Regions from separate parts of the Billgrantia sp. C5P2 genome, predicted to be linked through region 2. Evidence: predicted binding sites of a transcription regulator. Region 2 holds the regulator's gene; each other region holds the start of a gene.

Region 1 (3,277 bases), 750 kb from region 2:
GCGGGCGAGCTCTCTGGGGCCTGGGGCGTGCTCGGCGCGGCGTACCGCCTGGGTCAGGCTGTAGCGCAGCAGGCCCATCTCGTCGGTGCGCTTTTCGGCCAGCTGGCAGCCGACCGGCTCGTAGTAGGTGTCGGGCTTGCGTGACAGGGGTGGGAGGCGCGGCACGATGACCGCGGCGATCAGCCCGGCCACCACCACGGTGAAGTAGAACTGCACGAACATGTGGTTGAGGTCGACGAAGCTGGTGATCAGCAGGCTGAAGGCGATCGACACGATGGAGAAATTGGTCGCGATGACCGAGGCTTCGCGGCGGCTGTAGTAACCCTGCTCGTATTGCTGGGTCGTGATCAGTACGCCCACGGTGCCCGAGCCCATCCACGAGGCGGTGGCATCGATTGCGCTGCGGCCTGGCAGGTTGAAGATCACCCGGAACGGCTTGCGTACCAGGCTGCCGATGAACTCCATGAAACCGAACTCGACCAGGAACGGCAGCAGCAGGGCGGCAAAGAAGAAGAAGGTCAGCAGCACGGGTGCCAGGTCGTTGAGCATCACCCCACCGGTGAAGGAGGCGGTGACGAACTCGGGTCCGAACTGGAAGAAGGTCATCAGGGCGAAGGCCGCCCCCAGGAGGCGCATGCCGAACCACACCGGGCCGACGTGGAACATGTCGTGCAGCACCCCTTGATCGGCCCAGCGAGGGCGTACGAGCTTGACCCAGGAGGTCGCCAGCACCGAGAGCACCAGCACGATCACGGCAATGGCCGGCAGAGCGCCGCCGAGCAGTGCCTTGAGCCCGTCGGCCATCAGCCCCATGCCAATGTTGATGGTGTCGCCGACCTGGAACGGCACCAGGAACAGGCCGACGCCGATGGCCGAGGGAATAATGAATTTCAGCAGGTTGCCGCGTTCGAAAGGCGCCGGGACGGCGGCGCTTCGGCGGGTGGTGTCAGTGGTGGACATGGGCTCTCCCTTGGGTTGTCGTTGTAGTGTCATGCAATGTCATGTCAGTCGCGGCGCTTGACGCCCGGCAAGACGCACAGCATTTCGTAGAGCAGGGTGGCGCCCATCAGCGCCGTGTTGCCGCTGGTGTCGTAGGGCGGCGAGACCTCGACCATGTCACCACCGACGATGTTGAGCCCGGCGGCGCCACGCACGATCTCGAGCCCCTGGGCCGAGGTCAGCCCACCCATCTCGACGGTGCCGGTGCCGGGGGCGACGGAGGGGTCCAGCCCGTCGATGTCGAAGGTGATGTAGACAGGGGTATTGCCCATCTGCTCGCGAACTTCCGACATCAGCGGCTCGAGTGATCGGTACCAGCACTCCTCGGCGGTGACGACGCGGAAACCCTGCTGGCGGCACCAGTCGAAGTCCTCGGCGGCGTAGCCGGTCCCGCGCAGGCCGATCTGCACCACCTTGCCCTTGGCCAGCAGCCCTTCTTCCTGGGCGCGGCGAAACGGCGTGCCATGGGCGAGGGGCTCGCCGAACATGTGCTCGTTGACGTCGGCGTGGGCATCGATATGGATCAGCCCCACCGGACCATGCTTGTTAGCGATGGCGCGCAGGATCGGCAGGGTGATCAGGTGGTCGCCGCCAAGCGTGAGCGGGATGCAGCCGTGGCTGAGCACCTCGTCGTAGAAGCGGCTGATGATGTCCACCGTCTTGGGCAGATGGAAGGTGTTGATCGGTACGTCTCCGATATCGGCCACCTGCAGGCTGTCGAAGGGGGCGGCGCGTGTGGCCATGTTGTAGGGACGCAGCATGCGCGACTCGTCGCGTATCTGGCGCGGCCCCAGGCGCGTTCCCGGGCGATTGGATGTTCCGACGTCGAGCGGCACGCCGATGAAGGCGGCATCCAACCCTTCAGCAGTGGGCTGGGTGGGCAGGCGCATCATGGTGGCGGGGCCGCCGAAGCGGGGCATCTCGTTGCCGCCGAGCGGCTGGTTGTAGTCGGTCATGGGTAGCCTCTGCTTTGCTTTGTCATGATCTGCTTTACTTTGTCATGACGAGTTGCAGTTTCCGTGCCAACCCTGGAGTGCCGATTTCATGGGCTTGAGAGCAGCGTGACAATTCATAATTGGATCGAGTCGACCGCGGGTTGATACACTCATGCATCGCGATACAAAAATGAATCCCGGTTCTTGAGCAGCGTGAGCGAAATGAGCGAGATCGACCAGGAGGTGGTGCGAACCATCGTCGAGACGGCCAATGACCACTTTTTCATCGTCGACGGTTCGGGCCGCGTACTCGACGTGAGTCCGGGAGCCGTGGCGGTTTATGGCATGGCGCGGGAGCGCTTGATCGGCAGTTCGGTGCAGCGCCTCGAGGCGGACGGCGTGCTCAAGCCTTCCATCAGCCTCGAGGTGATTCGCAGTGGCAAGCCGGCACAACTGATGCAGGTGACCGGCACGGGCCGGCGGGTGATCGCCGAGGCGCATCCGGTCTATGTCAATGGCCGGCTCGAGCGTATCGTCAGCCGCTCGCGCGACCTCACCGACCTGCAACTGCTGCAGGACGAGTACGCGCTCTTGCAGAAGCGCTTCAGCGAGCACCTCAAGCGCAGCCAGGGCGGAACCTCTGGCGAGGACGGCCAGCTCGAGGATGTGCTGGAGAGCCTGGAGATCCGCAGCCAGGTGATGCGCGAGCTCGCCCTGTTGCTCAAGCGCGTGGCGCCTTCGGATGCCACCGTGCTGATGCTGGGCGAGTCCGGCGTCGGCAAGACCGCCTTCGCCCGTCAGCTGCACCGCTGGAGTCGACGCTGCGAGGGTCCGTTCCTCGAAGTGAACTGCGGTGCAATCCCCGAGAACCTGTTCGAGTCGGAGATGTTCGGCTACCAGCCAGGCGCCTTCAGCGGCGCGGCGCGTCAGGGCAAGGCGGGGCTGCTGGAGCAGGCCCAGGGCGGCACGCTCTTTCTCGACGAGATCGGTGAGCTGCCGCTACTGATGCAGACCAAGCTGCTCAAGGTGATCCAGGACGGTAGCGTCACCCGATTGGGTGACACCCGCCAGCGGCAGGTCGATTTCCGCCTGGTGGTTGCCACCAACCAGGACCTGGCCAAGCGCGTCGAGACGGGCGCGTTCCGCCTCGACCTCTATTATCGGCTAAATGTGATCCCGGTTACGTTGCCACCACTGCGCGAGCGCCGCGAGGATATCCCGGCACTGGTCGAGGCATGCCTGGAGCGACTCAACCAGCGCTATGGTCGTCAGAAGCTGCTGCATGGCAGCGTGTGGTCGGAGCTGATGGGCGGCGACTGGCCGGGCAACGTGCGCGAGCTGGA
Region 2 (3,277 bases):
AAGCGCCATGCACGAGCGCGCCCGGGCGGGTATCGGCTACCTGCCTCAGGAAGCCTCGATCTTTCGCAAGCTGTCGGTGGCCGACAACATCATGGCCATCCTCGAGATGCGCAAGGATCTCGATCGTCGTGGACGACATGCGCGACTCGAGCAACTTCTGGAAGACTTCCATGTCACCCACATTCGCGACAACCTCGGCATGAGCCTCTCGGGCGGTGAACGCCGACGTGTCGAGATCGCCCGTGCGCTGGCCACGGAGCCGGCCTTCATTCTGCTCGACGAGCCCTTCGCCGGTGTCGACCCGATCTCGGTGGGCGAGATCAAGGGCATCATCCGCCAGCTCAAGGCACGCAACATCGGCGTGCTGATCACCGACCACAACGTTCGCGAGACCCTCGACATCTGCGACTCGGCCTATATCGTCGGGGACGGCCAGATCATTGCCGAAGGGAACGCCGAAGCCATCCTGGCCAACCAGCGGGTGCGCGAAGTCTATCTGGGCGAGGATTTCCGTCTGTAGTATAATCCCGCGCATCAAGCAAGCACCTGATCCTTATTGCAACTGCATAAACAGGCATGAATATTGCCGATGGCATGTTTATTGCAATGAATTATCTTGCAAGTGATCGTCGACCCGACTAGGGTAGAGTTTTCCGGCAGATGAGCCCCATTACCTCATGGCCATGAAAGCATCCCTGCAACTGCGTGTCGGCACTCAGCTGACCATGACTCCCCAACTGCAGCAGGCCATTGCCCTGCTGCAGCTCTCGACCCTAGATCTACGCCAGGAGATCCAGCAGGCACTCGAATCCAATCCCATGCTGGAACTCGATGACGACTTCGGCGAACAGGCTGTCAGCGAAACCCCCAGCGATGAGTGGGCCGACGAGATACCCAACGAGCTGTCCACCGACAGCGATTGGGCCGACACCTATCCCGATCATGGCACGAGCTCCGGAGGCGCCACCGGCGAAGGGCCGGATTTCGAGCGCCAGGCCTCGGTGCAGACGCTGACCGGCCATCTGATCTGGCAATTGGCGATGACCGACTTGAGCGACCGCCAGCGCCTCATTGCCGAGAGCCTGATCGATGCCGTCAATGGCGCCGGTTACCTGGCACAATCCCTGGAGGACATTCGCGACGGCCTGCGCCGACAGGGCCTGGAGGGCCTGCCCACCCGGGAAGTCGAACAGGTCCTGCTGCGCCTGCAGCAGTTCGAACCCACCGGCGTATTCGCCCGCGACCTGCGCGAATGCCTGATGCTGCAATTGGCCGCGCTGCCCGACGATACGCCACTGCTGCCCCAGACCCGTCGCCTGGTACGCCAATTCCTCGAGGCACTGGCCTCCGATGACCGCCGCCTGCTGAAACGCCGCCTGGGCCTGGACGACGAATCGCTGGACGATGTCATCGCCCTGGTTCGCTCGCTGGACCCCCGCCCCGGCAGTGCCTACGCCGAAGTGAGCAGCAGTTACGTCACACCGGACCTGGTCGCCTACCACGACGAATCCGGCTGGCGCGTGGAACTCAACGCCGAAGCGCTGCCGCGGCTACGCATCCAGCCCGACTATGTCGCGCTGGTGCGGCGTGCGGACAAGAGCCAAGACAACCAGTTCCTCAAGGATCATCTGCAGGAAGCCCGCTGGTTGATGAAGAGCCTCGCCAGCCGCAACGACACCCTGCTGAGAGTGGGGCGGGAGATCATGGCACGTCAGCTCGAGTTTCTCGAACAGGGCGAAGAGGCCATGAAACCCCTGGTGCTGGCCGACATCGCCCAGGCCGTCGAGATGCACGAGTCGACCATTTCGCGAGTGACGACGCAGAAGTTCATCCACACCCCACGTGGCGTCTTCGAGCTCAAGTACTTCTTCTCCAGCCATGTCGGCGGAAACGGTGACGGGGACGTTCACTCCAGCACGGCGATCCGCGCCCGTATCCGCAAGCTCGTCGCCGATGAACCGCCGCGCAAACCGCTCTCCGACAGCCGCCTGGTGGAGCTGTTGGCCGAGGATGGCATCCAGGTCGCCCGCCGCACGGTTGCCAAGTACCGCGAAGCTCTGGGAATCCCCTCCTCCAGCGAGCGCAAGCGTTTTCGTTGACGCCACGACATAACGCTGACCCCGGGCAATCCAACCGCCAGAGGGGGGTATGCAGGGCAGGAAAAAGGGTTACAATCGAGCTACCACTCGAAGGACGAAGGAGCTTGTCATGCAAGTCAACATCACCGGCCATCATGTTGAACTGACCGATTCACTGCGTGACTACGTGAGCGAGAAGCTGAGCCGCGTCCAGCGACATTACGACAACATCACCAATGTGCAGGTCACGCTCTCGATCGAGAAGGAGCGCCAGCAGGCCGCCTGCACGCTGCACGCCGCCGGCGCCGACCTTCATGCCGAAGCCTCCGATCAGGACATGTATGCCGCCATCGATGCGCTGACCGACAAGCTCGACCGTCAATTGGTCAAACACAAGGAAAAAGCCCAGGCTCGCGCCCAGGGCGCCGGCATTCGCTGAGCTGCCATGACATTGGAAACCATCCTGCCCCCGGAACGCGCGCTGTTCGACGTTCCCGGGGGTAGCAAGAAGAGGGTGCTGGAGTTCTTCAGCACCTTCATTGCGCAGAACACTCCGAGCCTCGACAGCCAGGAAGTCTTCGGCAGACTGGTCGGTCGCGAGAGGCTGGGCAGTACCGGCATCGGCAATGGTGTGGCCATCCCCCACGCCCGTAGCCCTCACTGCCATAGCCCAGTGGCTGCCTTTCTCAAACTGGCCGAGCCCATCGACTTCGACGCCATCGACGGAGAGCCGGTCGACCTCGTCTTCGTGCTGTTGGTGCCCGAGGAGGCCGACGATACGCATCTGTCGCTGCTAAGCCAGGTGGCCAGCGTCATGAACGATGCCGAAACGCGCGCACGTCTGCGCAAGTGCGAAAGCCAGCGCGAACTCCACGAGCGTCTCATCGAAGCGATTCGACGACAGTCCTCGGCCTGACCTCCCCCTTCGCCGTTCGGCCGGCCCCTGATCAGGAGAACCATCATGCAGCTTGTGATCATCAGCGGCCGTTCCGGTTCCGGCAAGTCGATCGCACTGCAAGCGCTCGAAGATATCGGCTTTTACGCCATCGACAACCTGCCGGCGATGCTGCTTGGCCCCCTGGTGGATGAGCTGCGCAGCTCCCCCACGATCCAGACATCCATCGCCGTCAGCATCGATGCGCGCAACCTGCCCCATGCCCTGGAGCGCTTCCCGCGCTTGCTGGAAGAGCTGCGCACCA
Region 3 (3,277 bases), 1.7 Mb from region 2:
GATCGATGCCGCCCGGCATGACATACATGCCGTCGGCGTCGATCACCTCACCGCCGGCGGGAGCGTCGAGCCCAAGGCCGATGGCCTGGATCTTGCCGTCGGCACACAGGATATCGGCCCGGTAGCTATCGCTATGGGTGACCACGGTTCCGCCACGAATCAAGAGGCTCATGTCGCGTTTCTCCTTCGTTGTTGTCTTCATTCGCCGTCGGTGAGACGCCCATAGGCCTCCGGGCGACGGTCGCGGAAGAACTGCCAGTTGTTGCGTATCTCACGCACCATCGCGAGATCGATCTCATGGACCAGCAGTTCGTCCGCCTTGTCGCTTGCCTGGGCCTCGATCTGCCCGCGCGGATTGACGATGTAGGAACTGCCGTAGAATTCGCCGATGTTCCACGGCGCCTCGGTGCCGACCCGGTTGATGGCGGCGATGAAGCAGCCGTTGGCGGCGGCGGAAGCGGGCTGCTCGAGCTCCCAGAGGTACTGGGAGAGCCCGGCCACGGTAGCCGAGGGATTGAAGATCACTTCGGCACCGTTGAGCGCCAGTGCCCGCCAGCCCTCGGGGAAATGACGGTCGTAGCAGATGTAGACGCCGATCTTGCCGTAGGCGGTATCGAAAACCGGCCAGTCCGACTTGCCCGGCTTGAAGAAGTACTTCTCCCAGAAGCCGGCAACTTGGGGAATGTGGGTCTTGTGATACTTGCCCAGGTAGCTGCCATCGGCATCGAACACGGCAGCGGTGTTGTAGTAGATGCCGGTCACGGTCTCCTCATAGATCGGTACGACCATCACCATGCGATGCTCGGCAGCCAGTTTCTGCATCATCCGGCAGGTGGGGCCGTCCGGTACCCGTTCGGCGGCTGCATACCACTTCGGGTCCTGGCTGGGACAGAAATAGGGCTGGTTGAACACTTCCTGAAAGCAGAGTACCTGCACGCCGGCCTGGGCGGCCTGCTCGATCAGCGGCAGGTGTGCTTCGTTCATGGCATCGCGGATCGCCGAGGGTTCCAGATCGGTACTGGTCTTGAGGCCCATCTGAATCAGGCCGATCGTCATCTTCTGCATGGAGTTCGATCTCATTGTGATTGTTTTCATCCTGCGCCTTCCACGCGGGCACGGGCAATTTCAAAAAGCTGACTCAATAGACAGCTTTTTGAAATTAGTTGCTCTAACACGGGATAGCAAGGCGCAAACGTTGAATTCATCACGGCCCGGCTCAAACGCTTGTAGAACAAGGCAAATTTATCGCGTCATCAGTCGTTTACACCAAAGTGGGGGAGGCATGCACCAACTCTGAATCCATGCAGACTTCTATATTTGGTTTTAATATCAATATGTTATAATTTTAACACAGTGATTAAAATTAGCCTGTTAAGGAATCTTGAACCAAATTGGAAAGTGTCTAGTCTGTCATGTGGCGCTTCCACGGGAGTCGATGATTCCTCAGAATTCTTTGTCCGCCTCGCTCTATATATTGCTGTCTATGGAGTCAGCTTTCAAAAACATAAACTTAACACTCGAAGAAAGCCTCAAGCTGGACAATTCGGCGTGGGAGCCAGCCAACCGAATGGCAATGGGCACAGTTATTGCTACTTGCCAGCAAGACCAACACAACAATGAGCTCATGCACCGAGTGACGGAGAACAACAATGACCCAGTCATCGAGGATGTTGGACAGGAAGGGCCTGATCGAACTCGAGGTAGGCGACGACTTACGCAGCAGTCCACGGTTCAATGACGACATCGCACCCACCAAGGCCAGCGAAAGGACCTGGTCGAAATGGAACATCGCCGCGCTCTGGGTCGGGATGTCGATCTGCGTGCCCACCTATACCCTGGGCGGCGTTCTGACCGCCTATTTCGGGCTCAGCGTGGGCGAGGCGCTGTTGGCGATACTGCTTGCCAACGTGATCGTGCTGATTCCGCTGACGCTGAACGCCTTTCCCGGGACCAAGTTCGGCATCCCCTTCCCGGTGGTACTGCGCTCTTCGTTCGGCATCCTCGGCTCCAACGTACCCTGCCTGATTCGCGCCCTGGTCGGCTGCGGCTGGTTCGGCATCCAGACCATGTTCGGCGGCCTGGCCATCCATCTGCTGCTCGCTGCGCTCTTCCCACCCTGGCAAGCGCTGGGGGGCGTGGGCGAGGTCATCGGCTTCTTCGTCTTCGGCGCAATGAACCTCTACGTGGTGATCCGCGGGGCGGAATCGATCAAGTGGCTGGAGACACTGGCCGCTCCCCTGCTGCTGGCGGTTGGCATCGGGCTGATGTTCTGGGCCTGGCCGCACATGTCGATGACCGAGCTGCTGGCACAGCCTCCCTCGCGTCCGGAAGGCGCTTCGGTCGTCGGCTACTTTCTTGCCGGCCTGACGGCCATGGTGGGCTTCTGGGCCACGCTGTCGCTCAACATTCCCGACTTCAGTCGTTTCGCCAGAAGCCAGAAGGATCAGATCGTGGGTCAGGTGCTGGGGCTGCCCCTGACCATGTTCTTCTTCGCCGCCCTCGGCGTGGTGATGACGGCCGCCTCGGAGTCTCTGGTCGGTCGAACCATAGCTGACCCGGTCAACCTCATCGGCATGATCGACAATCCATTCTGGGTCGGCATCGCGATGGTGCTGATCATCGTGGCTACGATCTCGACCAACACGGCAGCCAACATCGTCTCCCCCACCAACGATTTCCAGAACGTGGCCCCCAAGCTGGTCGACCATACGCGCGGCGTGCTGATCACCGGCCTTGTGGGCGTGCTTCTGATGGGCTACGACCTGCTGCAAAAGGCGGGAGTGATCGGCGCCGGCGTCTCGCTAGAGCAGATGTACTCGAACTGGCTGCTCGGCTATTCCAGCCTGTTGGGCCCCATCGCGGGTGTCATGGCGGTGGATTATTTCCTGATCAAGCGCCAGCGACTCGACGTGCCGAGCCTCTACCAGGACGGCCGGGCCTATCCCGCCTTCAACCTGGCCGGCTTCATCGCCTTCGGCGTTCCCGTCTCGCTGACCCTGCTGTCACTGGCCACCGGCACCATGAACTGGTTCTACGACTATGGCTGGTTCACCGGCTCGCTGCTGGGTGCCGTACTCTACTACGTCACCAGCCTGATGCTGACTCCCGCCGGTCGGGCCGTACCTGTGACCGCCATCGATATGGAGCGTCACCTGTGAGGCGCATGAGAACGCTCGGCTAGCAGCCCCTCAAATCGCGGCGATGTCACGCTCGCCGCGATAGTGGCGGTCCCACATCAGCACGGCGCCGGCAACGGCGCCCCGTTCCGCTGCGTGTT

What was found. The regulator sigma-54, encoded in region 2, starts transcription at its own class of promoters, with help from an activator protein. The targets are predictions, from matches to a motif close to TGGCACNNNNNTTGCTNT.
Region 1: speB (agmatinase) is a predicted target of sigma-54. The motif match lies at 2,007-2,024, and genes of this name have one in related genera.
Region 3: ACRWQA_RS21885 (NCS1 family nucleobase:cation symporter-1) is a predicted target of sigma-54. The motif match lies at 1,576-1,593, and genes of this name have one in related genera.

What each region holds. Positions count from the first base shown of each region.
Region 1 is NZ_CM128542.1:2,387,914-2,391,190, reverse strand. It holds gene ACRWQA_RS11040 (YjiH family protein) at 1-960, opposite strand, end outside; gene speB (agmatinase) at 1,005-1,955, opposite strand; gene ACRWQA_RS11030 (sigma-54 interaction domain-containing protein) at 2,157-3,277, shown strand, end outside.
Region 2 is NZ_CM128542.1:1,633,376-1,636,652, reverse strand. It holds gene lptB (LPS export ABC transporter ATP-binding protein) at 1-520, shown strand, start outside; gene ACRWQA_RS07565 (RNA polymerase factor sigma-54) at 678-2,099, shown strand; gene hpf (ribosome hibernation-promoting factor, HPF/YfiA family) at 2,209-2,517, shown strand; gene ptsN (PTS IIA-like nitrogen regulatory protein PtsN) at 2,524-2,994, shown strand; gene rapZ (RNase adapter RapZ) at 3,040-3,277, shown strand, end outside.
Region 3 is NZ_CM128542.1:4,695,544-4,698,820, forward strand. It holds gene hydA (dihydropyrimidinase) at 1-172, opposite strand, end outside; gene ACRWQA_RS21880 (nitrilase-related carbon-nitrogen hydrolase) at 199-1,065, opposite strand; gene ACRWQA_RS21885 (NCS1 family nucleobase:cation symporter-1) at 1,650-3,158, shown strand.